Regions from separate parts of the Ruminococcus sp. RTP21358st1_G6_RTP21358_211008 genome, predicted to be linked through region 2. Evidence: a T-box and tRNA genes for the amino acid it is inferred to sense, from the RefSeq annotation. Region 2 holds a T-box; the other holds one or more tRNA genes.
The links. A T-box is a leader RNA that pairs with one kind of tRNA and senses whether it is charged. The one in region 2 lies ahead of AB5Z12_RS05805 (valine--tRNA ligase), so its partner is inferred to be a tRNA-Val.
Positions count from the first base shown of each region.

Region 1 (15,605 bases), on a different contig from region 2:
ATAACACCATCGGACGTCATATTTCCAAGATGGTTTACACAAAGGTTGTAAGCAACAAGTCTCCATGGCTGCAGAAAGCCACACTTGGCGGTGTATACTGCAATCCGGCTTCCCACGGTGAGGGACGCTTCGTAGCAAACGATGAATGGCTTGCTAAGCTCCTTGCAAACGGTCAGGTAGCTACCCAGTATGTAAATCCAAACGGAGAGCTGGATCAGTCCGAAGAATCCAATATCAACGGATCTACCTATAACATTGAGGGTATCACAAGCCCGGATGGACGTGTCCTTGGTAAGATGGCACACAGCGAGCGCCGCGACAATGGCGTTGCAATCAACATCTATGGACAGCAGGATATTCAGATCTTTGAGTCCGGTGTTGAGTACTTCAAATAAATAAGTAAATAAGAGTATGTGAGCTGGCATTTGTGAGTGAATAAATTGCAAATGCCAGCTTTTTCTATATTTATTAAAAATCTCCGACCGTGTAAAATATTACACATATCTAATATTCTTGTTTTTATGCTTAGTATTCACTCATCATGGGCGAAAAATTATATTCGATGAAATATTCTCCCTGCCTTTTCCATCTAATGTATGTAAAAGGAAATACAGCAATATATTTCGTGTACTGCAGAACACAAAAAAAGGAGCGAAAACCCTTATGGAAAATTTGGTGAAAAAGGCAAAAGCCGGAGATTCCGGTGCATTTGCACAGCTCATCCGGATGAATACCCAGAGCATGTACAAAGTAGCCTGGGCCTATCTGAAGAATGACGAAGATGTGGCAGATGCCATACAGGAAACGATTTTAAAGTGTTATGAGAAGCTTTCCACTTTAAAAAAGGATTCTTACTTCAAAACCTGGATGATTCGGATCCTGATCAATAACTGCAATGAAATGCTTCGGCACAAAGGCCGCGTTTTTCCTACGATGGAAATGGAAGAGGGAATCTTCGAGGAACCTGGCTATGTAGACTGTGAGTGGAAGGAAATCCTGGCATCCCTGGAAGAGAAGTACCAGGTGGTGATGCTTTTGTATTACAGCAAATCCCTTAGTGTAAAGGAAATTGCCGCTCTTCTGGAAATCAGCCAGAATACAGTGCTTACAAGGCTCTCCAGAGCCAGAAAACAGCTTCGTGCAGAGTATGAAGGAGGATATATTCATGGATGATAAATTGTTTGATGTTTTTTCAGAAGAAACAGAAGTGCCGGAATGTGTGCTCAGGCGTGTAGATGAGACATTGGAAATGATAGAGAATTCGGCAGAGTCCGATAGAGGGTATCAGAAAGAAGAAAAAACGGGAAAAGTAATAAATGGCACTGACAGAATGGGAAAAATTGGTACACGGAAAAACTGGAAGCGCAGTTTGATCTTGACATTTGCGGCAGTGATGGTATTTGGTGCCACTGTTTTTGCTGCAGAGAAGTATATAGGCATTTCCAGTTTTTTTCAGGAAGTTGGAAATAAGATGCCGGAAGAAGCCAAGGAGCTGATTGAAAAAGATCCGGTGCAGCAGGAAGATGGAGATTCCATTCTTACTTACACCGTGAAGGAAGCCCTTTGTGATAAAAACAGTGTCCAGGTGGTGGTGGAAGTTACAGCGAAAGAAAGAGGCAAGTATCTTCTGGCAGGACAAGATGCCTTGAATGAGGATCCTGTAAGAAATCTTGGAATTGAAAGTGATAAGACAATAGAAGAATATGCCGCAGAAAAAGGACTGACCATCGTAAAGGTCGGAGCCAGCTTTGATTTTGATTCAGATCTGGGCATTGAAACAGCAGTGGGAAATTATCGAAATCTGGAAGATGATGTAGTAGATTTCTATTCTTCCGCGGTAAAGACAAATGAGAGTAAGAATCTTACCGTTTCCTGCATCGGAACTGCCACGCTTCCTGATGCTAAGTGCGTTGATGATGTGATGCGTACAAACATTACTTTTCAGCTGGAAGATAAGAGCCAGGGGAAAAGTATGACCTATGTGCCTGTGGATGGTGAAGGGATAACTGCAGATGGAAAAGTAAAGATCCTGTCCGCAGATATAGAAGAAACAGAAGTGGGCGATTACGTCACAATCCATTGCATCTTCTTAGAAGAGTGCGACAGTATTTCCCTTGATGTAATGGATCTGAATGGAAATCTGTGGCAGCTTTCCGACCTTGGCGGTGGTTCAGAGGTGGCAGAGTCTGGAAAAGAAGCCACCTTCCAGAGAAGCTATCAGAAAACGGACCTTGCCGACGAAATCGGAATACGGGGATATGACTATGAAACGAATACCACGTATGAGCCGGTAAAAATGAAGCTTAAAAAATAGAATAATCGAAAAAAGTCCCCATTCACTGTTTTTTGCAATTAAAACAGTGGGATGGGGACTTTTTTGATTTGTTAAATTAAGATTATCCGAACTTTCGCATATTACTCAGATCGGAAAAATCAATCATTTTGATTTCTTCAACGTTGCCGGTTGAAGCCATTGGGCAAACGGCGTAGTTTCGCGTCTCATTTCCTATAGTAAGCTTTACCACATAATGCCATATGGACCATGATGGAGAGCCAACCGGATAATCACCAAAGCAATAATGAATATCATCAAATCCACCGACTAATTCAGCGAACTCACCGAGAATTGCCGGTGATGTGCTAGAGTCCCAACGGTAAGTTACAAAAAATGGAGCATTGGGATCTGCTGCCAGAGAGACTGTATGATCGTTATATCTGGTTAAATATTTAAAGCGGCCTGGTTCTCTGAGGTAGGCACTTATAGCGTCCATCTTTTCAAAAGGAGTCATATCGGTAGTTGTAGTTTTGTTAATAATGTCAATCATCCATGCGTTTTTTGCCTGTTCATAATCCAGAACATTTAATGTCACTGTATTTGCAACCGTATAACCTGATAATGAATATTCCCTGAATTCTACAGTGTAGGTTCCTGCTTCGGAAAAATGCACGTATTTGATATAACCGCCTTTTACTTTCTCTAATGAAGTAGTTTCTGAGTCATTGTTTTCTAAAGGAATATCATCAAAGAAACGAGATGAACCACTTCTGTATGCGCTGGTCCGAGAGTCATTTCCATTAAAAATACAGGAAAAAGAGTTCGGATCCGGATTGTCTGTCTTTATAAAAAAAGGTTTGGGACAATCGGTGTAAATATCTGCCTTCTGTTTGTCCAGACCATAAATTTCATATGTATATTTAGCTGGTGCAGTTCCTTCTTTATCGTGTGCAGGCAGATCAGCTTTGGGAATCGGTGTGGGTGTAGGAACCGGTGTGGATGTAGGCGTTGGTGTAGGTGTAGGGGTTGCACTTTGGTGGGTACTGTTTGTCTCTCTGTTTGTTGTGCAATGGCCTGTAGAAGACCATTTGGAATAGTATTTTTTTCCTTTAACAGTCATGTAAGTGCGGGTTTGCATATAATATGTAGTCCCGGCACGGAGGCCATTGAGACAAATTGTGTTGTTTTTGTTACCTTTGACTGTTATAGTTTTTGCATTTTTTAGTTTTGAATTAGTGGCATAGCGCAGCTGGTAACCACTGGTCTGGGAGGTTTGTCTTTTTACTACTACAGTTGCAGTTGCTGTTTTTGCATAGATATTCATTATCTGGGCTTTCGGCGGTAAAATAACAAACTGTTTTTTAGCAGTGCCGGTATAAGTGCCTTTTCCAATAATCTGAACCGTGTAAGTTCCTACTTTTTTGCAGCCTTTAGAGTACTTTACAATATAGTTTTTCTTTTCCTTCAAGACTTTTCCTTTATAAGTTACTCTTACTTTTGGACGCTGTACCTTTTTATTATAAGTAAGCTTTGTGGCTGATAATTTAATCCTGGTATTTTTCACATTTACCCTTGCTGCGGCAAATACCTGGCTTGAACTGCAAAACAGAAGCAGTAAAATGATGAGGCAGAGGTGAATCTGCCGGTGTAGATGATGATTTTTTTTCATGGCTTTTTACTCCTTTTATATGATAAGTTTATTGAGTTTTGTAAAAATATAACTATTTATGACCAGACCGCAGCAGCCATTTCTGGTCAATCTTTTTTACCTCATCATCTGCAAACCGGATATGCAGTCTGACGGAATTGGACAGCTGTACGATTTCCTCTACAGTACCTTCCCCAAATTTGGGATAAGTTACCACATCGTTTACCTGGAATTTTATTTCGCTATGTTTGGCGCTTTTGTAGGCCTGTTCACGGCGGTAGGTGTCCCGGATGGGAACTGTCTTGTCATGGATAGGGTTTTTCAGAGCTTTGTCATAATTGTGCTTCAGAAGGCTTTCTCCGATTCTGTAATAAGGAGTAGGCGCGGCGCCCACAAGAGAACAGCAGTATTTCCAGGCGCTCCCATGCTTTCCTGCCTGCCAGTTATACTGCGCCGGGATTTTCATATTGTATTGCATATAATGGGCGTATTCGTGCTTATAAAGATCCAGGCGATCCTCTTTGGAAAGAGGCTTCTTTACGGCATAACCAATAAACAGAAGGGAAAAATAGAAGCTTTCTTTTTCGTGGGCAGAAGCCGGGGTATAAGAGCCAAGTACAGCTTCATCGTAACCAAAGCGGATAGGTACAGAAGCCCCCCGAAGACCAAATTTGCGGTCAAGAGTCTGGAACAAAGCGCGAATCTGAGCTTCGTGGATGGTAGTTTCATTATCAAGAAGTTTACGGATAGATGGGGCAATATTCATGCAGTTACTCCTTTAAAAATTATTAACTGGAAAAATTGCGTGCCAGGTTTTATGGCGTTCATGAGCAAGTAGCGAAGCAGACCTGGAATGTCCGATTTACTGATGGACAAAAAAATAGATGCTGCAATCTGCAACATCTATAATAGCGAGAGGGGGATTCGAACCCTCGACACCGCGGGTATGAACCGCGTGCTCTAGCCAACTGAGCTATCTCGCCATATTCATTTCATAAGTATGGGGCCTACAGGGCTCGAACCTGTGACCCTCTGCTTGTAAGGCAGATGCTCTCCCAGCTGAGCTAAGACCCCATATACAAACTGTGAAATTTATTTCTCTCCCGCAGCTCGCTTTGCTATTATACTATCAACTGTCGCAAATTGTCAACAACTTTTTTTACTTTTTTTCAAAAAATTTAGAATTATATTTTTTTACTATTTTATTGGAAAAAAAGGCTCTAGAAACAGAAATTTTTATTTTGGGTCCTTATTTGCAAAAAGCGGAAAACAATTTGGCAAGTAAGGTTCTTTCCAAAATGAGAATTGGTGTTATACTGAGTCTGTAAACAAGAAGAGCAAACAAAAGCATACCGGATACCTGTAAGAAGAAAAAGAACGGACGCAGCGTATTCGTATGGTCTCATAAGAAAGGGCTCACAAACACGCCCTGAGACCATAATTGCGATCAGCTGACAATTGTTTTTCCTATTAGGAAACGTCAGTTGGCGATACGAAAAATAAAAGAGGAGAAGATGGTATGAAGATTTTAGATTCCAAATTTATGAAGGGCTTTATCAAAATGGCGGACGATGGTTTCCAGCAGGGCTGGCATGAGAGAAACGGTGGAAACTTAAGCTATCGTCTGAAAGCAGAAGAAGTAGAAATGATCCGTCCCCGTCTGAATGCACCAGGCGAGTGGCAGCCTATCGGCACAGAGGTGCCGGGACTTGCAGGAGAGTTTTTCCTGGTAACCGGAAGTGGCAAATATTTCAGAAACATAGCAGTTGACCCGGAAGCCTGTCTTGCAATCATTGAACTGGATGACAAGGGTGTTAATTACAGGATCCGCTGGGGACTGGTAGAAGGCGGCCGCCCAACCAGCGAGCTTCCAACCCACCTTATGAATCATGAGGTAAAAAAGAAGCTTACAAACGGCAGACATCGTGTTATTTATCACGCACATACAACCAACACCATCGCATTAACCTTTGTCCTTCCACTGGACGACAAGGTATTTACAAGAGAGCTGTGGGAGTCTGCAACAGAATGCCCGGTTGTTTTCCCGGATGGCGTAGGCGTTGTAGGCTGGATGGTACCAGGCGGAAGAGAAATTGCAGTAAAAACAGCGGAGTTGATGAAGAAATATGACGTTGTCATCTGGGCACATCACGGAATGTTCTGCTCCGGTGAGGACTTTGACTTGACCTTTGGCCTTCTCCATACAGTAGAGAAGTCCGCGGAAATTCTGGTGAAGGTAATGTCCATGGCACCGCGTAAGCTTCAGACCATTACTCCTGATGATTTCCGCGCAGTAGCCAAAGACTTTCATGTTACTTTACCGGAAGAATTTCTTTATGAAAAAGAGCAATAAGTAAATTAATATAATGAATGTGAGATCTGTCTGTGATGAGAAAATTCACAGGCAGATTTTTTACGTTAGAGGAAATCAATTTTAATAACTGTTTATAAAATGTGGAAAAATTGCTTGACAATTCATTGCCTGTATGCTATTTTAAATAAAAATTCAATTCAACGAACTAAACCGATGAAGCGGGAATAAAAACAATCGTGCACCCACAGAGAGTCCGGGAGGCTGAGAGCCGGGCGGTAAGGCAGTTTGTTAAATGGGCCGCTGAGGGCGCATGGAAAGGCAGAATGTGTGCAGAACAAATGCAGAGAATTGCAGAAGAAATGCAAACATATCTGATTGAAGCATGAAAGTAGATTCTGCAGAAGCCAAGTATTATGCGACGTAGGACATACGTCAGTTGTCAGGAATATGATGGTATTCCGTTAAGAGCACGATTTTATCGTGAAGCAAGGTGGCACCGCGGGTGAATATTCAGACCCGTCCTTGACAGATATGGAAATTCTGTCCTGGACGGGTTTTTTGTGTACTAGAAAATTACTCCGTGATGTTCCTGTTACACCTAAAAACGCTCTGCGAGGATGCGGCGCGTGCACTGTTCAGGTAATAAATCGGGAGGTGTTCTATGTATCCAACGTTTGAAAAAATCAGGGAAATGGCAGCAGGAGATTACAAAAGAATTCCAATCTGCAAAGAGTTATACGCAGACAGCTACACACCAGTAGAGATGATGCGGATTCTGCAAAAGGCAAGTCATCACTGCTATCTGCTGGAAAGTGCCAGCCAGAGCGAAGCGTGGGGCAGGTATTCTTTTCTGGGATATGACCCTTCCATGGAAATCACCTGTACAGACGGAATCCTGCGGATTCGAAAAACCAGTAAGACGGAAACTTTTGGTAGAAGCGGCAATGCTGCAGAAAGCAGTACAGAAAGCAGTACAGAAGAGGTTCGACAGGTTGCCCATCCAGGCGATGCTATCCGTGAAATCATCAGTCAGTACAAAAGTCCGGTTATGGACGATATGCCCACATTTACCGGCGGTCTGGTAGGTTACTTCTCCTACGACTACATCAAATACAGTGAGCCGAAGCTGGAGCTAAAAGATAAGGAACAGCAGGATTTCCGGGATCTGGATCTGATGCTGTTTAATGATGTGATCGCATTCGATCACTACCGCCAGAAGGTTCTTCTCATCACAGGTGTGATGACAGAGGATCTGGAAAAGTCCTATAAACAGGCCTGTAAAAAACTGGAAGAAATGACAGCGCTGATCAAAAAAGGGGAGAAAAAAATCTTCCCTCCGATCAGGCTTAAATCTGAAATCAAACCTCAGTTCCCTAAAGAAAAATATTGCCAGATGGTGGAAACAGCGAAGCATTATATCCACGAGGGCGATATTTTCCAGGTGGTTTTGTCAAACCCCATGAGGGCAAAAGCAGAGGGCAGCCTGTTTGATACTTACCGTGTTCTGAGAGCCACCAACCCATCCCCCTACATGTTCTATTTTTCCAGTGATGACATTGAAATCGCAGGTGCATCCCCGGAGACACTGGTGAAATTAGATCACGGCAAGTTAAGCACTTTCCCACTGGCAGGAACAAGGCCGCGAGGAAAAACACCGGAAGAGGACAAAGCACTGGAAGCTGATCTTCTTCAGGATGAAAAAGAGCTTGCCGAGCACAACATGCTTGTAGATCTGGGAAGAAACGATATTGGAAAAATCAGTGAGCTTGGCAGCGTAAAAGTGGAAAAATACCTGACTGTGGAACGTTATTCCTGTGTCATGCACCTGGGTTCCACAGTAACAGGAACTATCAAAAAGGGCAAAGATGCCATAGACGCAGTGGATGCCATCTTACCTGCAGGAACCCTTTCTGGGGCACCGAAATTCCGTGCCTGCCAGATCATTCAGGAACTGGAACAAAGCAAGAGAGGCATTTACGGCGGTGCAATCGGATATGTGGATTTCACAGGAAATCTGGATGTGTGCATTGCAATCCGTCTGGTATATAAGAAAAAAGATGAAATCTGTATCCGGTCGGGAGCCGGAATCGTGGCAGACAGCGTACCGGAAAAAGAATTTGAAGAGTGCCAGAATAAGGCAAGAGCGGTGGTAAGGGCCATCAGCCAGGCAGAGGAGGGATTAGAATGATTTTACTGATTGATAATTACGACAGCTTTTCCTATAACCTGTATCAGCTGATCGGGTCCGTTAATCCGGATATTCAGGTGGTTCGAAATGACGAAATTTCCCTGGGAGAAATAGAGAAGTTGGTACCGGAAGCAATTGTTCTTTCCCCGGGCCCTGGAAGACCGGAGGAGGCAGGCATCTGTATTCCGGTGATCAAAGAGTTCGCTGGAAAAATCCCAATTCTGGGTGTGTGTCTGGGACATCAGAGCATCTGCGAAGCCTTTGGCGGAGTGGTTTCCTATGCAAAAGAACTGAAGCATGGGAAAAGAGATGAGATGATCCAGTGCGGTCCCAATGTCCTGTTTAAAGGACTCCCGAAAAAGTTCCCGGCAGCAAGATATCATTCCCTGGCAGCAATAGAAGAGACTCTTCCCGAAGAGCTGGTTGTGACAGCCAGAGCAGAAGATGGAGAAATCATGGCAGTGGAGCATAAGGAATATCCGGTTTACGGTGTGCAGTTTCATCCGGAGTCTGTTATGACTCCCGATGGAAGGAAGATGATTGAGAATTTTCTAGAGCGTGTTTGAAAAAGGCTTTCTGCAAGATGTGCGTCACAATTTGTGGGAGATTGCGGGAATGATTTTTCAAACACGCTCTAGAAGCGCAAGTCAGATTTGACAATTTATAAAGGACAACATCAGAGAGGAGCAGAAAAAATGATCAGAGAAAGTATTATCAAATTATCGAAGAAACAGAACTTAACCTATCTGGAAGCAGAAGAGGTAATGGACGAGATTATGAGCGGAAAAGCTACTCCGGTACAAATGTCAGCCTATTTGACTGCTCTGGCGTTGAAAGGGGAAACTATTGATGAGATTACCGCTTCCGCGGCAGGCATGAGAGCACACTGCATCAAGCTGCTTCATGACATGGATGTACTGGAAATCGTAGGGACTGGTGGAGACGGCTCCAATTCCTTTAACATTTCCACCACTGCCTCCCTTGTGATCGCAGCAGGAGGCGTACCGGTAGCAAAGCATGGAAACCGCGCTGCGTCTTCAAAATCCGGAGCTGCAGATGTGCTGGAAGCTCTGGGCGTTAAGATCACAATTCCACCGGAAAAAAGCCAGGAACTTCTGGAAAAAATCGGAATCTGCTTCCTGTTTGCACAGAACTATCACATTGCAATGAAGTATGTGGCTCCAATCCGTAAAGAGCTGGGAATCCGTACTGTATTTAATATTCTTGGACCGTTAAGCAACCCGGCTGGCGCCAATATGGAGCTGATGGGTGTTTATGATGAAGCCCTTGTTGAGCCTCTTGCGCAGGTCATGGCAAATCTTGGAGTAACAAGAGGAATGGTTGTCTTCGGACAGGACAGTCTGGATGAAATTTCCATGAGTGCACCGACTTCTGTATGCGAGATCAAAGATGGCAAATTTACATCCTATGTACTCACTCCGGAGCAGTTTGGTTATGAGCGCTGCACAAAAGAGGAGCTTCAGGGAGGAACCCCGCAGGAGAACGCCGAAATCACAAAAGCAATTCTGGAAGGCAAAGAGACAGGTGCGAAACGTCATGCAGTTTGCCTGAATGCTGGTGCCGCACTTTATATTGCAGGCAAAGCAGCTTCCATTGAAGCAGGTGTGAAGATGGCAGAGCAGCTGATCGACAGCGGGGCTGCACTGAAGAAACTGGAAGAATTTATACAAAAGAGTAATCAGGAGTGAAAAATAAACACAAATAATAACAAAAATAACAATAATCACATCACAAAACAAAATAGCACTGAAAAATAACAATATAACTCATTTGGATAAAGATGACGACAAGAGAGAATGACATCACAGAGAGTTTTACAGGAGATAGAATGAGTATTTTAAACGAGATAGCAGCGCGCACAAAAGAGCGTATTGCGGAGGAAAAATTTAAATTCCCATTAAGGGAACTTATCTCACAGCAGAATTCCGATCTGGCGAAACATGCCGAGGAAAAAATCTCTTTTCTGGAGGCATTAAAAAAGCCGGGAATGTCTTACATCTGTGAAGTAAAAAAAGCATCTCCTTCAAAAGGATTGATCGCACCAGATTTTCCTTATCTGGACATTGCAAAGGAATATGAGCAGGCCGGTGCTTCTGCAATCTCCTGCCTCACAGAGCCCTTTTATTTCCAGGGCGCAGACAGGTATTTGCAGGAAATTTCCCAGGCAGTGAATATTCCGGTGCTTCGAAAGGATTTTACAGTAGATGAGTACATGCTCTACCAGGCAAAAGCATTTGGGGCTTCCGCTGTACTTCTGATTTGTGCGATTCTTGATAACAGCCAGTTAAAAGCCTTTGGGGAACTGGCACAGGAGCTGGGACTGGATGCTCTGGTAGAAGCTCATGATCAGTGGGAAGTGGACCGTGCTTTGAATCTTGGAGCAAAAATCGTGGGAGTGAACAACCGGAATCTCCATGATTTTACCGTTGATATGGGAAACAGTATCAGACTGCGGAACATGGCACCGGCTGATACGGTGTTTGTTTCCGAAAGTGGTATTAAGACAGCGGAGGATATCCGTATATTATATGAAAACCAAGTAGATGCAGTCCTGATCGGGGAGACCTTAATGCGCAGCCCTGACAAAAAAGCGGCACTTGGGGCATTAAATGCAGGGATTGTCTGAGCTGATCCATGGTGATAAGTGATATTCCAGGCACGCTCTGGCAATCTAAGATGTACAATGTGCTGATAAAATAGTTGGAAAATAAAAAATTAAAGAAAAGGAATGAAACAGTATGGCAAAATTAAAAATTTGCGGTCTGACCTGCAAAGAGGATATTGAAGCCGTAAATGGAGCAAAACCGGATTTTGCGGGATTCATAATTGAAGTTCCAGGAAGAAGACGAAGCCTTACGGCAGAACGGGTCAAAGTCCTGGTTAAGGGACTGGACAAGGAAATCCTTCCCGTAGGTGTATTCGTAAACGCTGCCCCGGAACTCCCCATTTCCTTATTAAGAGATGGCACCCTATGGGCAGCCCAGCTTCACGGGGATGAAGACGAAGACTATATCGAAAAAATCCAGAATATGACCGGAAAGCCTGTAATCAAGGCCTTTTCCATAAAAACACCCGAAGATGTACAGCGGGCCCTTCGAAGCCCTGCCGACTACATCCTCTTAGACCATGGCGCAGGAGGAACCGGCGAACCTTTCGACTGGACCCTGGTTCCCCCAGTCCGCCGCCCATTCTTCCTTGCCGGAGGAATCGGTCCCGAAAACCTCCGCAGCGCCATCGGAACCTTACACCCATGGGCTGTAGACCTGAGCAGCAGCCTGGAAACCGATGGAAGAAAAGACCGGGCGAAAATACAGCAGATTGCCCGTATGCTGAAGCAGATTAATACACTGGAAGCATATAGAAAAGAGCGAGAAGCAGATTTAGAGTGAAAAAAGTAATTCATATACAAAACAGCGAAACGAAAGGAACCAACACTATGTCAAACGGAAGATTTGGAATCCACGGCGGCCAGTATATTCCCGAAACCCTGATGAACGCGGTGATCGAACTGGAAGAAGCCTACAACCACTATAAAGACGATCCGGAATTCAACCGGGAGCTTACAGAACTTTTAAATGAATACGCAGGAAGACCATCCCGTCTCTACTACGCAGCTCACATGACCGAAGACCTTGGCGGCGCAAAGGTTTATTTAAAAAGAGAAGACTTAAACCACACCGGCGCCCACAAGATCAACAACGTCTTAGGTCAGGTGCTTCTTGCAAAAAAAATGGGCAAAACCCGTGTTATCGCGGAAACCGGAGCCGGACAGCACGGTGTAGCCACAGCCACAGCAGCAGCCCTTATGGGAATGGAATGCGAGGTATTCATGGGAAAAGAAGATACCGAGCGCCAGGCATTAAATGTATATAAGATGCGTCTCCTTGGAGCAAAAGTTCATCCTGTAACCTCCGGAACTGCCACCCTGAAAGATGCCGTATCCGAGACCATGCGTGAATGGACCAACCGTATAGCAGATACCCATTATGTACTGGGCTCCGTTATGGGTCCTCACCCTTTCCCAACCATTGTCCGCGATTTCCAGGCAGTTATCTCCAAAGAAATCAAAGAACAGATGCTGGAAAAAGAAGGCAGGCTTCCAGATGCAGTCCTTGCCTGTGTAGGCGGCGGCTCCAATGCCATCGGAACCTTTTACCACTTTATTGAAGACAAAGATGTACAGCTGATCGGCTGCGAGGCAGCAGGCCGCGGCGTAAACACTGCAGAGACCGCAGCCACCATTGCCACTGGCAGACTTGGAATCTTCCATGGAATGAAATCCTATTTCTGCCAGGACGAGTACGGACAGATCGCGCCGGTTTACTCTATTTCCGCAGGACTGGATTATCCGGGAATCGGACCGGAGCATGCCCACCTTTACGACACTGGCCGTGCCCAGTATGTACCTGTAACAGATGAAGAAGCAGTAGAAGCCTTTGAATATCTTTCCAAAACAGAAGGAATCATTCCTGCCATTGAAAGCGCCCACGCTGTTGCCTATGCAAGAAAAATCGTGCCGCAGATGGGCAAGGATCAGTGCGTAGTCATTACCATTTCCGGCAGGGGTGACAAAGACTGTGCAGCAATCGCAAGATACAGAGGGGAGGATATCCATGAGTAACCGAATTTCAGAAGCATTTGCAAAGGGAAAAGCATTTATCCCATTTATCACCTGCGGAGATCCATCTCTGGAGATCACTGAGCAGCTTGTCTATGCAATGGAGGAAGCAGGCGCAGACCTTATCGAGCTTGGAATCCCGTTTTCTGACCCGACAGCAGAAGGTCCTGTGATCCAGGAAGCCAATGTGCGTGCACTGAGCGGCGGAGTAACCACAGACAAGATCTTTGACATGGTGGTAAAAATCCGTAAAAAAACCAGTATCCCAATGGTATTTATGACCTACGCAAACGTTGTTTTTTCCTATGGAACAGAGCGTTTCATCAAGAAAGCTGCGGAAATTGGAATGGACGGACTGATTCTTCCTGATGTACCTTTTGAGGAAAAAGAGGAGTTCGACGTGGTCTGCAAACAGTATGGTCTGGAGCTGATTTCCCTGATCGCACCCACATCACACGACCGGATCACCCGGATTGCAAAAGAGGCAAATGGCTTCGTATACTGCGTTTCCTCCCTTGGCGTAACCGGAACCAGAACCCAGATCACCACCGATATAGGAGCGATGGTGAAGCTGGTAAAAGCTGCAAAGGACATTCCATGTGCAGTGGGCTTCGGCATCTCCACCCCGGAGCAGGCAAAGAAAATGGCTGCCCAATCCGACGGTGCGATTGTAGGCTCCGCCATTGTGAAAATTTGTGCCGCACATGGAGAAAACTGCGTCCCATATGTAAAGGATTATGTAAAGTCTATGAAAGACGCTGTGCGTGAGGCTTAAGCAGGAAGAATATAAAAAATGGAAAAGAAATGCTTCAGTTTTTCCAAAAATAAGCAGAACAGACCAAAAAAATTTAGCTTGTTTTAATTCTAAAAAGACTATAAAAGAGGGCAAAAGCGTTGACATTTTGCCCTCTTTTTTTTATAGTATCATATGTGAATTGATTTTATGTGTAAAATAAATGGTAATGAAAAAGAGGAATGAAGTTGGAGAAAAAACTGGTATTTATTTTTAATCCCAAAGCAGGGAAGGGCAAGATCAAGACATCTCTGATGGATATAGTAGATATCTTTAATAAAGGCGGTTATGAGGTGATCATCCGCGCAACTCAGGCCCCGAAGGATGCCTATGAACAGGTGAAGAAATATGCAGACAAGGTGGATCTGATCGTCTGCAGCGGCGGTGACGGCACGCTGGATGAAGTGGTTACAGGAATTACCGAGGTGGGAAGCAAGGTTCCGGTCGGATACATACCGGCAGGAAGCACCAATGACTTTGCCAACAGCCTTTTTATGCCGAAAAATATGCTGGATGCGGCATCTATGATCATGAAGGAAGAGATTTACAGATGCGATGTAGGCAGATTTAACAGCCAGACTTTTGCCTATGTAGCTGCTTTTGGTCTTTTTACAGATGTGTCTTATGAGACAAGCCAGGATCTGAAGAACATTCTGGGCCATCTTGCTTATGTCCTGGAAGGTGCCAAGAGACTTCTGGATATCAAGGCTTACCATATGAAAGTGACAACAGAGAATGGTGTGATCGAAGATAATTTTATCTACGGCATGGTCACCAATTCCAGATCTGTGGGCGGATTTAAGAACCTGACCAAGGATGTGGATATGAATGATGGCCTTTTTGAGGTCACTTTGATCGTACAGCCTAAGAACCCGCTGGAAATGCAGGAGATTGTCCGGAATCTTCTCAACATGGAGGACAATTCTGACCTGATCTATTCTTTCAAGGCACGGAAGCTTACAGTTGAAGCAGAGGAAGAAGTAGCATGGACACTGGATGGTGAGTACGGCGGAAGTCCAAGGCTGGTAGAGATTGAGAACCTGCAGCAGGCGCTGAACCTTTGCCTGAAGAGCGACAAGTAAACAGGGTGAGACCGGCTGGTATCACCAGAGAGAATTTTTGCGCGTTTTTTGCCTTGCACCTGTGAAAGCATTGAGTGCTTACATGTGAAAAAATAAGAACCAGTAATGTGTGATGAATCGTTGTTTATGGAGAGAAGGTACCGCAGATAAATGGCAGCCTGGGGAAATAAGCAGCGAGATGAACGAGAGGAGAGGAACAATGGGAGATTATGTTAATGTGAAGGAATTATTCGGATGTGATGTATTCAATGATTCCGTCATGCAGGACCGTCTGCCGAAGAAGGTTTACAAAGAGCTGAAGAAAACCATTGAAGAGGGCAAGGAGCTTTCCATGGAGGTTGCAGATGTGGTTGCCCACGAGATGAAGGAATGGGCCATCGAGAAGGGTGCCACTCATTATAGTCACTGGTTTCAGCCCCTTACAGGCGTAACTGCAGAGAAGCACGATGCATTTATCACCGCACCTATGGAGAATGGAAAAGTCCTTCAGAGCTTTTCCGGTAAAGAGCTGATCAAGGGAGAGCCGGATGCATCTTCTTTTCCATCTGGCGGACTTCGTGCCACCTTTGAGGCAAGAGGCTATACAACATGGGATTGTACCTCACCGGCTTTTGTAAGACATGATGCAGCAGGTGGAACCTTATGCATTCCTACCGCTTTCTGTTC
Region 1 is NZ_JBDGDM010000006.1:59,181-74,785, forward strand. It holds gene AB5Z12_RS03740 (phosphoribosylformylglycinamidine synthase) at 1-395, shown strand, start outside; gene AB5Z12_RS03745 (sigma-70 family RNA polymerase sigma factor) at 664-1,173, shown strand; gene AB5Z12_RS03750 (DUF4179 domain-containing protein) at 1,166-2,314, shown strand; gene AB5Z12_RS03755 (hypothetical protein) at 2,397-3,944, opposite strand; gene AB5Z12_RS03760 (hypothetical protein) at 3,997-4,689, opposite strand; tRNA gene AB5Z12_RS03765 (tRNA-Met) at 4,833-4,906, opposite strand; tRNA gene AB5Z12_RS03770 (tRNA-Val) at 4,925-4,997, opposite strand; gene rhaD (rhamnulose-1-phosphate aldolase) at 5,443-6,276, shown strand; gene AB5Z12_RS03780 (hypothetical protein) at 6,474-6,623, shown strand; gene trpE (anthranilate synthase component I) at 6,899-8,425, shown strand; gene AB5Z12_RS03790 (aminodeoxychorismate/anthranilate synthase component II) at 8,422-8,991, shown strand; partial or broken gene AB5Z12_RS03795 (hypothetical protein) at 8,997-9,056, opposite strand; gene trpD (anthranilate phosphoribosyltransferase) at 9,121-10,134, shown strand; gene trpC (indole-3-glycerol phosphate synthase TrpC) at 10,275-11,072, shown strand; gene AB5Z12_RS03810 (phosphoribosylanthranilate isomerase) at 11,185-11,835, shown strand; gene trpB (tryptophan synthase subunit beta) at 11,883-13,067, shown strand; gene trpA (tryptophan synthase subunit alpha) at 13,060-13,839, shown strand; gene AB5Z12_RS03825 (diacylglycerol kinase family protein) at 14,046-14,939, shown strand; gene AB5Z12_RS03830 (glutamine synthetase III) at 15,139-15,605, shown strand, end outside.
Region 1: it encodes a tRNA-Val, which carries the amino acid that the T-box ahead of AB5Z12_RS05805 (valine--tRNA ligase) is inferred to sense. The anticodon was not compared.

Region 2 (15,605 bases):
CTGTGTCACGCCTCCAAAAGCCACAAAACCAGCAATTACCAGCGGAATCACATACCGGTACTTAATCTTCTGCTCATACTTCGGTCCCTTGACCAGTAGGATCAAAAGCCCCAGTACAACAAGTCCGATCAAAATACATCCGATCACCACACCATAAAACGGCAGATATTTCTGCATGATCGCAATACCATCCGTCAGCATATGCAGATCCGGTCCGGTAAATGGTGTAACACGGTTCATCAGAAGAATACAGTTTACGATTCCAAGAAACAGCCAGAAAACGGAAACCACAACTCTCCAGAAGCACCGCCTGTGAAACAGATAAACGATCAGCATTGTAGTAAAAATAAACATCGTATTATAAGCAAATACCAACGGTTTTCCCGTCATATAATCCCAGGCCTCCACTACAGAGTGGCGGCACAGTGCCTCTATAAGGAAATAGAGCACTGCGCACCAGAGTGCCTGGAGAATCAGGGAAATCTTATTGCAAAATTTGCTCAGCTTCATGCAAAATCTCCTTTTTATCTCTTAAGCTGCTCAAGCTGTGTTTCAACCTTTTCTTTCATCTCTTTGTACTTCGCAAGCTTCTCCTTCTCTGCATCAACCTTGGCAGCAGGAGCCTTATTTACGAAATTTGGATTATTCAGCATTCCCTCACAGCGGGCGATTTCCTTAGTCAGTCTCTCCTGCTCCTTTGTCAGTCTCTCAAGCTCTTTTTCCTTGTCAACAAGGTCTTCCAGAGGCATATAAACAACTGCATTGGAAACAACAACAGAAACTGCATCCTCACCAATACCAGTCTTATCCTGCTGAACATGGATTTCTTTTGCAAAAGCAAGGTTTGCAAAGGATTTCTTGCTGTTCTCATACATCTGGCAGATAGCAGCATCTTTTCCAACAATGATCAGATGTGTCTTTCTGTTCTGCGGAACATTCATGCTGGTTCTTGTGTTACGGATGCCGCGGACAACCTCCTGGAAGCTTCCGATTGCAAGCTCAGCCTCAGGAGAATTCCACTCGTCCTTATATACCGGCCAGTCAGAGATCATAATGGACTCTTCCTCCGGAAGCAGTGTGCAGTAGATTTCCTCTGTGATAAATGGCATAAACGGATGAAGCAGCTTCAGTCCCTGGGTCAGCGCTGTGCGAAGTGTCCAGAGAGCCTCGTTTGCTGCCTTTGGATCCTCTTCAGCCTTCCACAGACGAACCTTGGCGATCTCAATGTACCAGTCGCAAAGCTCGTCCCACAGGAAATCATAGATCTTCTGAACTGCAATACCCAGCTCATATTTTTCCATATTGTCGGTTACTTCTTTGATCACATTGTTCAGTCTGGAAAGGATCCATTTGTCCTCAGCGCAAAGAGAACCAATCTCCGGCTCCGTTACATCCTTTCCTTCCAGATTCATAAGAACGAAACGGGAAGCATTCCAGATTTTATTTGCAAAGTTACGGCTGGATTCTACACGCTCCCAGTAGAAACGCATATCGTTTCCAGGTGCATTACCAGTCATCAGGGTAAGACGAAGAGCATCTGCGCCGTACTTGTCGATTACTTCCAGAGGGTCAATACCATTTCCAAGGGATTTACTCATCTTGCGTCCCTGGGAATCTCTTACCAGACCATGGATCAGCACATGATGGAACGGTGTCTTTCCAGTCTGCTCAAGAGCAGAGAATACCATACGAATAACCCAGAAGAAAATAATGTCATATCCGGTTACCAGCACATCTGTTGGATAGAAGTACTCCAGTTCCGGTGTCTTATCCGGCCAGCCAAGTGTGGAGAATGGCCACAGAGCAGAGCTGAACCAGGTATCCAGAGTATCCTCGTCCTGATGAAGATGTGTGCATCCGCATTTCGGACATTTTTCCGGCATTTCTCTTGCAACTACAGTCTCACCGCACTCATCGCAGTAGTAAGCCGGGATTCTGTGTCCCCACCACAGCTGACGGGAAATACACCAGTCACGGATGTTCTCCAGCCAGTGAAGGTAAGTCTTGTCAAAACGCTCCGGGACGAATTTCAGATCTCCATCCTCAAGAGTCTTGATAGCAGCTTTTGCCATTTCATCCATCTTTACAAACCACTGAGGCTTGATCATCGGCTCTACAGTTGCATGGCAGCGGTCATGAGTTCCAACGCTGTGATTGTGCGGAACAACCTTTACCAGAAGACCAAGCTTGTCCAGATCCTCTACCATGGCTTTTCTTGCTTCGTAACGATCCATGCCGGCGTATTTACCACCCAGCTCATTGATGGTAGCATCATCATTCATGATGTTAATTTCCGGAAGGTTGTGTCTCTTTCCAACCTCGAAATCGTTAGGGTCATGTGCCGGTGTGATCTTTACGCATCCGGTACCAAATTCTTTATCAACATACTCATCGGCAATAACCGGGATCTCTCTGTCTGTGAGAGGAAGCTTCAGCATTTTGCCAACAATGTCTTTGTAACGGTCATCATCCGGGTTTACTGCAACTGCAGTATCTCCAAGAAGTGTTTCCGGACGTGTTGTTGCGATTTCCACGAATTTTCCTTCTTCTCCAACAACCGGGTAATTGATGTGCCAGAAAAATCCGTCCTGATCCTCATGCTCAACCTCTGCATCGGAAATGGAAGTCTGGCATACCGGACACCAGTTGATGATACGGGAACCTTTGTAGATGTAGCCTTTTTCATATAACTTGATGAAGACTTCCTGTACAGCCTTGGAGCATCCCTCATCCATGGTGAAGCGTTCTCGCTCCCAGTCTGCAGAAGCACCAAGCTTCTTCAGCTGGTTGATAATTTTTCCGCCGTACTCTTCTTTCCACTCCCAGGCATATTCCAGGAATTTCTCACGGCCGATTTCTGCCTTGTCGATGCCTTCTTTTTTCAGTTTCTCAGTAACCTTAACCTCTGTAGCAATAGCTGCATGGTCAGTTCCCGGCTGCCACAGTGCTTCGTAGCCCTGCATTCTCTTGAAACGGATGAGAATGTCCTGCATAGTTTCATCAAGTGCATGTCCCATATGCAGCTGTCCGGTTACGTTTGGCGGCGGCATAACAATGGTAAATGGTTTCTTATCCGGGTTTACTTTTGCATGAAAATATCCGTTGTCCATCCATTTCTGGTAAAGACGTTCCTCGATTCCTTTTGGATCGTAGGTCTTTGCAAGTTCTTTGCTCATGATTTTCCTCCTAAAAAAAGAGCCCCTCACACAATTGTGTGAAGGGCGAAATTAACGCGGTACCACCTTCATTATGTGCAAAATGCAAAGTACTGTTTCCCTGAATTCATTTACAGTCTTCGCTCTGTTGTACACATATCTCTTTCCTGTAACGCTGGAATTGCGTGAAAACTTACTGCAGATATCACTGCTTGTTCAGTTTCCCGGCTCAGAAGCTACCTTCAGTGAATGCGGATCTCAAAATGTCTTCCACCACAGTTATCCCTGGACATTTCTCTCTGGGAGGGCATTTACTTACTCCTCTTCTTCAACGCTTTTCGCTGCAGCGGTCTGATCTCCTTGTAAATATCCGGAAAAAGCCGCCACTTTTATGGATATAACTATAATTGCATTCTTCCGGCTTGTCAAGCTAATTTAAAAATTTCACAATTACAATAATTTTTATTCCACACTCTTTAAGGATTCCACCATATCAATGGTTTTCAGCTTAAAATGCATCACCCCATTCACCACAATGGAAAATATGCTTGTCAGAATTCCACTGTATAAAAAGCTCAACGGCTTAATATTACGTCCAAACATAACTGCATCCACCTCAACCGTAGTAATCACATACCTGTGAATGAGAATTCCAAACACTGCTCCAAACATAATTCCAAGCACTGTCAGGATCACGTTTTCCCGAAGCACATACTGGGAGACCTCTCCGTCATAGAAGCCAAGCACCTTCAAAGTTGCCAGCTCCCTCTGTCTTTCTGTAATATTGATATTATTCAGATTATACAATACCACAAAAGCCAGCATTCCTGCGGAAACGATCAGCACCAGGATCACCGCATCCAGAGTGCTCAGCATACGGTCAACCTGTGATGCCAGACTACTGGTATAACTGATGCTGAGAGCACCAGGATTAGCAAGGATCCGGCTTCCTGCCATTTCCAGATCATCCTTGCAGTCTTCCTGCATAGTAAACACAATGTTCTCATACTCCGGCTTTTCCCCGAACGTCTGCTCATAAACCCTGGGCGTCATATAAAGGTAATGGCTCATATAATTCTCTGTGATCACAGCCACCCTCACCTTATATTCCTTATCTCCCTTTTTTAGGGGAATCATATCTCCCACCTTTAATCCCAGCAGGGATGCTGTTTTCTCGGAAATAGCAGCACCTTCGTCGGTAAGCTCATATGTTTCCCCGGTAATACGGTTCTTTAAGGTTACATCCCTTGCAAACTCACTCAGGCTCTCTGGCACAAACAGATAAATACTGACGCTGGAGCTGCCTTTCGGAGCACTGATCTTCGTCATCTGTACCCGATTGCAATGGGCGATTTGCTCATTTTCCTTCATATATTCAAACAGCTCTGCATGTTCTTCCTCTGTAGCATCGCTGTCCTCAATCACCATTCCGTCATAATGCTGAAGCTCCCGGTACTGAATAGCGGCAATATCACTGATGGAATCCTGAATCCCAAAGCCAACCAGCATCAGTCCCATGCTTCCTGCAATTCCAAAGACCGTCATGATCAGGCGCTTCTTGTAACGGAAAAGATTTCGAATTGTGGACTTCCAGGAAAAGCTTAAATGCTTCCATATAAATGTGAGCCGCTCCAGCAATACCCGCTTGCCCTCTTTCGGAGCCGGTGGGCGCATAAGAGAGGCCGGTGTCTCCTGCAGCTCCTTTCCACTTGCGAAAAGAGTGGCTCCAACTGTACATACAACAGAGGCTGCGGAAGCGATCAGTGCGAAGCCAGGCTGATAATCAATGGAAATGGTATTTGCCACGTTATGATACATAATTCCATAAGCAGTTATAATAATGTATGGAATGATTTTCTCTCCGATCAGCATTCCCAGCACACTGCCAAGAAGAGTTGCAAAAAATGCATAACAGATGTATTTTGCTGCAATAGCAGACTTCTTATATCCCAATGCCTTCAAGGTACCGATCTGGGTTCGCTGCTCCTCCACCATACGAGTCATAGTGGTAAGACTGATCAATGCCGCTACCAGGAAAAAGATGACCGGGAAAACCTGACCGATGTTTCGAAGACGATCTGCATTATCACCGTAATCCGTATATTCCGGAAGAGCCTCCCTATCTGTGACCATCCACTCCGGCATTTCCAGATCTTCCAGCTCCTTTTTCGCATCATCCAGCTTCTGCTGATTCTCGGCAATCTCATCCTCAGCATCTTTTTTGGCGTCTTCGTACTCTTTCTTTCCGTCTGCAAGGTCTTTCTCGCCTTTTTTCAAGTCTTTAGCCGCATCCTGAAGCTTTTTCACATTGTCTGTAATCTCTTTTTCACCGTCTGCAAGCTTCTTCTCATTGTCTGCGATTTCTTTCTCACCATCGGCAAGTTTTGCCTCATTTTCTGCAATCTCTTGCTCACCGGAAGTAAGCTTTGCCTCATTTTCCGCAATTTGCCGGGCACCGGAATTATACTGTTCCAGGCCGGAAGCATACTGCGCTTCGTTGTCATTCAGCTTTGCCACATTGGCATCCAGTTCCGCCTGTCCTGCTGCCAGGGTCTCTGCATTGGAATCAATTTCTTTCTGGGCTTTATTCAGTTTTTTCTTTGCTGCCTTTAACTGCTTCTGACCTTTTTCCAGTTCCTGTTCCCCTGCCTCTATCTCAGCTTTCGAGGCAGCAAGAGTATTCTCCTGTTCCTGAATCTGAATCCATCCGGCATCAATCTGTGCCTGACCTGCTGTTATCTGTTCCAGACCAGCATTCAGCTCGCTTTCTTTCTGCGAAAGCTGGGAAAGTCCATCCTCGACTGTTGCAAGCCCGCTTTCCAACTCACTTCTGTTCGCTGCAAGCTGCTGCCGCTGACTCTCAATCTGCGCTTCACTTGCCTGAATCTGCTGGGTTACCGCCGCCTCCTGTTCTTCCAGTGCAGACACCTGAGCTGCCAGAATATCTATTTCCTCCTGGGAAGCATCCGGATTTTCCAGTGCTGCTTTGTAACTTGCGCGTACTATCTCAAGCTGGCTCTGCAGCTCCATCAGCTGAGCTTTTGCACTTTCCAAAGCACTTATTCCATCCTGAAGCTGGGCTTCTCCTGCTGATACCTGGGAAAGTCCATCTGTAATCTGCTGCTTCTGGACATTTAACTGGGTTCTGGTACTTTCGATCTGCTGCTGTCCGGCAATGATCTCCGCTTTTGACTGATCCAGTTCACTTTGCTTTGTTGTCAAAGTCTGCTTTGCGGCTTCTAACTGCTGCTCGCCTGCCTCAATCTGGGCTTTTCCATCTGCAAGTTTCGCTTTATTTTCATCTAAAGTCTTCTGATTTTCCTCTAATTCTGCCAGACCACTGGTTACCTGCTTCTGCGCGGAATCAAGCTGAGCCTGTCCGTCAGCAAGCTGGGCTTTTGCTGCATTTACCTGACTCCATCCATCATCCAGCTGGCTTCTGGCAGTGTCAAGCTGGCTTTTGCTGGAGGAAAGCTGACTCCTGGCAGATTCCAGCTGACTTTTTCCATCAGCAAGCTGCGCTTTCGCATCTTCTAACTGGTTTTTCCCATCAGCAAGCTCTGTCTTCGCATCTTCCAGCTGTTTTTTTCCATCGGCAAGCTCTGTTTTTGCGTCTTCTAACTGGGATTTTCCATCTTCATACTCGTTCCTGCCGTCTTCTAAATCCTTTTCACCTTTATCCAGCTCTTCTTTTGCGTCAGCAAGCTTTTCATCTGCCTCTTTTTTCCCATCGTCCAGCTTCTTCTGGGCATCATTGATTTCCTCCTGTGCATCCGCCTTCACAGCTGCAAGGCGGATCTGACAGCGATCATCTGCTATGTTTTCAACACGGTCTTTGATCTTGGCGATCAGATTCTCATAACCGTCTGTATAACTTGTAAGACCCTTTGCTCCATGAACGGTCACATAAATCTGCGTATAAATTTCCTGGTCAAAATCTTCTGGGAGCACATATCCAAATCCATTGACTTCACCAGTTCCAAGGGTGGTATTTCCTCTATTAAAGGAAATATAAAGAGGACTTCTTCCAGTTCCCACTACCGTATATTCTGTGGTCACAAGAACGGGGGAATCTCCTTCTTCACGCAAAGCCACCTTATCTCCTACCTTATATTCATTGGAAGAAGCAAATGTGCTATCCAGAAAAATCTCTCCACTTTTTTCCGGAAGGCGTCCCTCCTGCACATCCAGTTTATTCACTGTGTCATTTATGGATTCAATGTGAAGAACCTTCTGCTTCTGGCCTTCCCCGCACATCACATCGGTAGACCAGGCACCTTCTGCGGACTCGATGCCATCTATACTTTCTATGGAAGAAACATCATCAGATGTCAGGCCCATTGTGCCCACAACCTTGATATCCATCAGGCTGCTTTCGTCATAATAGGCATCTCCGGAATAGCGCATATCCGGCGAGGAAGCCTGAATACCGGAAAAGAAGGCCACTCCAAGAGCCACGATCAGAAGAATGGAGATAAACCTGGATTTGCTTTTTCGGATCTCCATCCAGAATTCTTTTCTTAATGCTTTCATCTCTCACCTACCACTCAATTTCTTCTACCGGGGTTGGGTGGGCATTCAAAGTCATCTGTGCCACCTTGCCGTTTTTTATTTTAATCACGCGATCTGCCATAGGCGTCAATGCAGAGTTATGAGTGATAACCACTACTGTCATCCCCTTCTGGCGGCACATATCCTGTAAAAGCTTGAGAATCGCCTTACCAGTCTGGTAATCCAGAGCGCCTGTTGGCTCATCGCAAAGGAGCATCTTCGGATTCTTGGCAAGAGCTCTTGCAATGGAAACTCTCTGCTGTTCACCGCCTGATAACTGGGCAGGAAAATTTCCAAGTCTGTCTTTCAGCCCCACCTCTTCCAAAACAGTTTTCGGATCCATGGGGTTCTTACAGATCTGTCCTGCCAGTTCTACGTTTTCCAAGGCTGTCAGATTGGGAACCAGATTATAAAACTGAAAAACAAATCCAATATCGTCCCTGCGGTAGCTGGTGAGCTGGCGGTTATTGTATTTCGCTATATTCCTTCCATCTACCCAGATCTGACCGCTGGTGGCAGTATCCATTCCGCCCAGAATATTCAGAACCGTAGTCTTGCCAGCACCACTGGGCCCTACGATCACGGCAAACTCGCCTTTAGCTATGTTAAAGCTGATCTCATCTACTGCGATTATTTTTACTTCTTTCGTTCCATAAATCTTAGAAACCTTTTCAAGGTGAATATAGTTTTCTGTGGTACCCTGCAATTTATCACACTCCTGTTTTTCAAATATATTTCAATTTTAGTATAGCATTGCAGGTTTTTTTGTTCAATCAGAGAAAGTATGAAATTTCTATAAAGATAACTATACGTTACTGGTCACGGAGTAAACAGTAACAATTATACCAATCGCGTAGGATATGAATTCAAGTGTGCAGTTATAAAAATTATAGTTATTTCAAAAACAGCCTCTGACTTTCCCAGTAAAAAAGTCAGAGGCTGTTTTTCTTTCCTGCTCATCAATTGCAGAATATATAATTACAATCTGCATATCCGTATTTCATAAGGCGTGGAGAATATACATACCAGTATTTATCTGAACTGGAATCAATTACTACCACAGTATCACCGGTATTCAGTTCACCAATCTCATTTGCCGCATCATATCCCATAGCGGATCGAAGAGCCAGATATCCGGTAGGCACTTTTACATACAAGGTAGCATATGCATTTCCACCCACCAGATAATCTTTGTTTACAAATCCATTGGTATCATATTTCGGGGAATACACATACCAGTACTGGGAATCACTTGTGTCCAGAAGCTGTACGGTATCGCCGGAATATAATTCCCCGATTTCATTGGAAGCATCATATGCCTTCATATTGCGAAGTGCCAGATAGCCCTTGGCTACACTGACCGTTCTTACTTCGCCAAAATAGCTGGAATCTGTATCCAGTCCCTCTTCTCTGTACAGGTACTCCTGGTTCACATATCCATAGCCGTCCAGTTTCGGGGAATACACATACCAGTACTGAGAATTGCTACTGTCGGAAACCCAGACGGTATCTCCCGAATAGAGCTCACCGATTTCATTAGATGCATCATATTCCGGTGCATTGCGAAGAGCCAGATATCCGGTGGAAACGCTTACGGTCCACATTGTATTATAGGAAGATACGGAAGATGTCACAGAATCCAGATAATCATTATTCACATATCCGAAATCGTCATACTTAGGAGAGTATACATACCAGTAACCAGTGGCGCCAGTATAATCCAGTACCTCCACCAGATCACCACTGTAAAGTTCTCCGATCTCATTACCGCTATTATAGGATGTATCTGTCCGCAGAGCCAGATATCCAGTAACAACATTCACACGGTAAGTATTACAGGAAGCCTCTGCCTCCTGCGTAGTTCCGGGAACTGAAAATGCAAGGGCTGCAGCTGCAAGAACAGGTATGCAAATCTTCTTCATTTTCGTCATAGAAAAATCCCCCTTCATATAGTCGTTGCTGTCCACCCCATGACCAGCAACATACAATTTTCTGAAAAAACACTTTTTTCATGTATTTATATATGAAAATTATAACGGATTAACCATGGCTTTTCAACTCCGTTTTTCTTATTATACACCACCTGACTCTGTTTTTTGTAATGCTTCATTTCCATCTTCTGTGCCATAATTGCGCAGCATAAAACTGTCCTCTACAGCTTCTTTCATATTGGTAGCGTCTGCATAATTATTATTCAGGATTAGCTTATCTAAACCATAGCAGGTCTACCCTTTAATGTAATGATCAAATTCCAGTTTAAAGCTATACCGATCTGTATCGGGGTCACTTGCAATAGACGAAAGACTAGTACATCGCTTCGTAAATAACTATACCAATCACGTAGGATGTGGATTCGAGTGTGCAGGTATAAAAACGTAGGCGTAGCGGGCTACGCCGAGGCTTTTATACCTGTGCAATCGAATTCACAGACAAGTGAGTGGTATAGTTATTTCGAAAACGATGTACTAGTATTTCCCTTAGAGCGTATAAAAAAGCGCTTATCAGAATTATTTTTTCAGACAACCGTAGCTGCCTGTCTTATCTTTTCCATTGAAATATTTCTTTGAAAATTCCTCCGCCGGACAGGGTCTGGAATAATAGTATCCCTGAAGCAATTCCGGCTTATAAGTCTGGACAACGGAAAGGATTTCCTTATTCTCCACCCCTTCCACACAAACCTTTATTCTGGTCTGCTTACTCAGATTCATAATATATTCCAGAATCGCCTGATCCATCTCATCATCCTGAATGGAACGGACAAAAGTATGATCGATCTTGATCCACTGTGGTTTCAGCTTGCGAAGCAATGCAATGGAAGAGTACTCCGTGCCGAAATCATCCAGTGCCATATTGATCCCCATATTTTTAAAATATTCAAAATCATCCCGAAGGCCATTGGGATCCGATACCTTACAGCTCTCTGTAAGCTCCAGGATCAGCTGCTTCTCCGGTGTGCCAGATTCTTCCACGATCCGTGTCACCATTTCCCTGAAGCCTTCCTGAAGTATCTGGATATAAGAAACATTCACGGAAATTACAAAATCAGGATTCTCCATGCGCCACAAGGCCGCCTGGGCAAGTGCCTCATTCAAAAGCCACTCTCCCACCTGTCTGATGGTTCCGTCTTCCTCCAGGATCGGAATAAATTCCATTGGGGAAACCAGGGTTCCATCCGGCAGATAAAAACGCATCAGAGTCTCAGCACCATAAACCTCCTGAGTCTCTCCGTTCACCAGAGGCTGGTATACCAGTGCAAACCCTCTGCAATTATTGGCAACAGACTCACGGAGAACTTCCTGCAGTCGGAATTTCTCCACTGTTTTTCTGTGCATTTGTCCGGAAAACTGCGCAATGCTACCACGTCCCACTTTCTTCGCCTGCTCAAGGGCGTATTCCACATTTGCATGCAAAGTCTCGAAATCCTCTGCATCCTGTGGAAAAAAGGCCACTCCGCAGGAAATTGTCAACTGGATCTCCAGATTCATCTCCCTGGGGACTTCCTCCGAAAATCTCTGCACTTCCCGGTAAATCCGGTCAAGCGCACTCTCGGATTTCTCCGTGGTAATACAATAGAATTTACCTCCTGGTCCTCGATAAGAAATAACGCCCTCCATACTCTGACATTTCTGTCCCAGACGCTGCAGCACCTCATCTCCTACCAGATACCCAAGAATATCATTGATTCTCTGAAGTCTGTCCACATCAAAAAGAAGAACCGCACCTTCCATTCCATGACTGATAAATGACGGAAGCTGCTTCTTCAGCTCATGAAACGTATATAAACCAGTGGGCTGGTCAAACTTGGCATTCACACCAAGATTCATCATCGTGCCAACAAAAAGGCCAAGGCTTCCATCCGCATTCCGCTCCACAATTCCCTGGCACCTTACCCATACATATTTCCCATATTTATTTAAAGCCCGGTATTCACAATTATGCCGGTTGCTTTTCCCCTCAAAAATACGACCGATATCCTCCAGAAAAATATGCTGGTCTGCAGGATGGATATGCTGTACCCATTCCTTCGCCGTATTCTCTATAAATTCTCCCGGCAGATTGAAGTAATCCACACTTGGCTTAGACCATCTGGAAAAATCGCGTTCCAGGTCTGCTATATAAATGTACATATTATCTGAAGTCTGAGACAGAGCATCAAATATATGGCTGTCAAGATTAGAGATATCTATCACACAAAATCACTGCCTTCCCTTTTCCCCTAATACATCAATATTTTACCATACTTTGCACAATTCTGTCTACCGTTTTTGACAATTCTGCACATAAAATGTTAAAAAAGTATAAACAGAAGAATAAATAATACAAACATTTTTATGATAATCTGTAACCATTCCGTAGATGCCAGAGCCTGTTTGAAAAATCATCCCGCAATCCGCACGTCCCACTTTGCGGCATATTTTGCCCGAATTCGTTTGTTGCAGCCCGTAAAAAAGGTACTATATTTCCATTTCAGGAGATACAGTACCTTTTACAAAAATGAATTTATTTTTTAATTATTTTACTGCCTCGAATGCTGCGTCCAGAGCCGCGATCAGGTCTTCCACTTTCTCAATACCGATGGAAAGACGGATTGTGTTTGGTTTGATTCCCTGGTCAAGAAGCTCTTCCTCTGTGCACTGGCTGTGTGTGGTTGTTGCAGGATGGATCACAAGAGATTTTACATCTGCAACGTTTGCAAGCAGTGAGAAGATTGCAAGGTTATCAATAAACTTCTGAGCGGTCTGTGCATCACCCTTGATCTCAAATGTAAAGATGGAACCGCCACCGTTTGGAAGGTATTTCTTATAAAGATAATGGCTTGGCTCACTCTCCAGTGATGGATGATGAACAGCTTCTACCTGTGGATGTTTAGACAGGTAATCTACGATTTTCAGGGCGTTGCTTACGTGACGCTCCACTCTTAAGGAAAGAGTTTCCAGTCCCTGTAAGAACATAAATGCATGGAATGGAGAAAGGGTAGCTCCTGTATCACGAAGGATGATTGCACGAATGTAAGTTACAAATGCTGCCGGAGCGGTTGCCTCTGCAAAGGAAATTCCATGATAGCTTGGGTTCGGCTCAGAAATCCACGGGAATTTGCCGGATGCCTTCCAGTCAAAGTTACCGCTGTCTACGATTACGCCGCCGATTGCAGTTCCATGGCCGCCGATAAATTTGGTGGCAGAATGAACGACGATATCTGCACCATACTCAATCGGGCGAACCAGGTAAGGAGTTGCAAATGTAGAATCAACTACAAGAGGAATGTTATGTTTGTGCGCAATTTTTGCAACTTCTTCAATATCAATCAGGTTGGAGTTCGGGTTTCCAAGAGTTTCAATAAAGATTGCTTTTGTGTTTTCCTGAATTGCCGCTTCGAAGGAGCCTTCTACATCCGGGTCTACAAATGTTGCGGTGATACCGCTGGTCTGCGGAAAAGTATGTGCCAGAAGGTTGTATGTTCCGCCGTAGATGGTCTTGGAAGCTACAATGTGCTCACCTGTTTTTGCAAGTGCCTGGAATGTATAATTGATAGCTGCTGCACCGGAAGCAACTGCAAGTGCTGCAACTCCACCTTCAAGAGCAGCAATTCTCTGCTCGAAAACATCCTCTGTAGGGTTGGTAAGTCTTCCATAAATATTTCCGGCATCGCGAAGTCCGAAACGGTCAGCTGCATGCTGTGAGTTATGGAACACATAAGATGTGGAAGCGTAGATTGGAACAGCTCTTGCATCTGTTACCGGATCTGCTTTCTCCTGTCCAATGTGTAACTGTTTTGTTTCAAATCCCCAGTTTTTAGAATCTCTGATATCTGCCATTTTTCTTTCCTCCGTATGTTTACTATTTTTCATCATTTTTTGTTAATGTTAGTTTTGTTATTGTTTTTGATGTTTTTCTTTGCTGTTGCTTTGTTTTTGTTGATGAATGCATAGTAACATACTGGGGATTATCTGTCTAATATGTAAAAATAATATCTGGTTATAGGTTCATTCTATAGCCAGGTATTTGGGGAATTTTTCTTTGCATATTTCTTTACACTATTCAGAAACGCCTCATGTATCCTGTCATCCTCATCCAGTTCCGGATGAAATGCCAGTCCATACTGCTTTTTATACTTTACAGCTACAATGTTTCCATCCACCTCAGCCAGTACTTCTGCGCCTTCCCCACATTTTTCAATATAAGGGGCACGAATGAATGTCATGGGAACCTGACCGATTCCTTTCATTTCCCTGATGGTGTGAAAACTGCCAAGCTGTCTGCCGTAGGCATTTCTTTTTACTGTCACAGGCATGGTTCCGAAATACACATGCCCATCATTAGAGAGGTGGTCAGCCAGAAGGATCACCCCTGCACAAGTGGCAAGCACCGGCATTCCAGCCTGGATTTTCTCTTTCAAAGGCTCAAACATTTCCAGCTCCCGAAGGAGTTTTCCCTGTACCGTACTCTCCCCGCCTGGCAAAACCAGTCCGTCAAAGTCTCCATCCAGGTCTTCCTTTTTCCGCAGCTCCATGCACCGGGCACCCAGTTTTTCCAGTTTACTCTTATGTTCTGCAAAAGCTCCCTGCACAGCAAGGATTCCGATTTTCATCTTATTTGCCCCTCTCTGCCATCAGAAGCTGGATTTCCTGCTCATTGATTCCAACCATAGCTTCACCAAGATCCTCGGAAAGCTCTGCAAGCATTTTGGAATCCTGATAGTTGGTGACCGCTTTTACAATAGCTGCTGCACGCTTCTTCGGATCACCGGATTTGAAAATACCAGAGCCCACAAACACACCTTCTGCGCCAAGCTGCATCATAAGTGCCGCATCTGCAGGAGTCGCAACACCGCCTGCTGCAAAGTTTACCACAGGAAGTCTTCCGTTTTTGTGTACATACTCAACCAGCTCATACGGTACACGCAGGTTCTTTGCTTCTTCAAAAAGCTCATCCTCACGCATGGAAACCACTTTCGCGATCTCGCTATTCATCATGCGCATGTGGCGCACCGCCTGTACCACATCGCCGGTTCCTGGTTCGCCTTTTGTACGGATCATGGAAGCGCCTTCTGCGATTCGCCTTAAAGCTTCTCCTAAATCTTTGGCTCCGCATACAAATGGTACTTTAAACTGACGCTTGTCAATATGGTAAACATCATCTGCCGGGGAAAGTACCTCGCTCTCATCAATATAATCAATCTCAATTGCTTCCAGGATCTGCGCTTCTACAAAATGTCCGATACGGCACTTCGCCATAACCGGAATGGAGACTGCCTCCTGGATTCCTTTGATCATTTTGGGGTCGCTCATCCTGGAAACACCGCCTGCTGCACGAATATCTGCCGGAATCCTCTCCAGCGCCATAACCGCACAGGCACCTGCCTCCTCTGCGATTTTTGCCTGTTCCGGAGTGGTAACGTCCATGATCACTCCACCTTTTAACATCTGTGCAAGCTGTTTATTTAATGCATATCTTTCCTGGCTCATTTTGATTTCCTCCTGTATGTATTGTGCAGAAAAATTGTGGGGCACTGTTTTAACAGATTTCCATTTCTTCAACTGCCTTTTATTTGTCTGAAAGCATACAGGAATACTGTACCGTTATAAATATCCAATTTTTATATATTTTAAAAGGACAGTTTGAATATTTTCTCTCAAACTGTCCTGCAGGACTTGTTTTTTTCCAGCAAAACCTTCAGTGCCCGGGCAATTTCTACCTCGTCTTCTGCAATCAGGATACGCATAGTTTTCCTCCGTTTTTTCTGAAAAGGAGACGCTTACGCGTCCCCCATTTCCCCGCCCCTCCTAGAGCCTGATAACAGGTTGCAGGGGCAAATAATATACTATTATTTTTTCGGTTTCTTTCGCGCCATTATGCCACCGATCCGGCCCGTTTCTTTGGCGGAGAGGCTTTTCCAGC
Region 2 is NZ_JBDGDM010000010.1:73,124-88,728, forward strand. It holds gene AB5Z12_RS05800 (LTA synthase family protein) at 1-510, opposite strand, end outside; gene AB5Z12_RS05805 (valine--tRNA ligase) at 525-3,176, opposite strand; T-box leader at 3,215-3,496, opposite strand; gene AB5Z12_RS05810 (FtsX-like permease family protein) at 3,618-7,688, opposite strand; gene AB5Z12_RS05815 (ABC transporter ATP-binding protein) at 7,696-8,412, opposite strand; gene AB5Z12_RS05820 (hypothetical protein) at 8,666-9,637, opposite strand; gene AB5Z12_RS05825 (GGDEF and EAL domain-containing protein) at 10,214-11,833, opposite strand; gene AB5Z12_RS05830 (DUF6783 domain-containing protein) at 12,073-12,204, shown strand; gene AB5Z12_RS05835 (O-acetylhomoserine aminocarboxypropyltransferase/cysteine synthase family protein) at 12,218-13,522, opposite strand; gene pdxT (pyridoxal 5'-phosphate synthase glutaminase subunit PdxT) at 13,696-14,295, opposite strand; gene pdxS (pyridoxal 5'-phosphate synthase lyase subunit PdxS) at 14,297-15,172, opposite strand; gene AB5Z12_RS05850 (small, acid-soluble spore protein, alpha/beta type) at 15,532-15,605, opposite strand, start outside.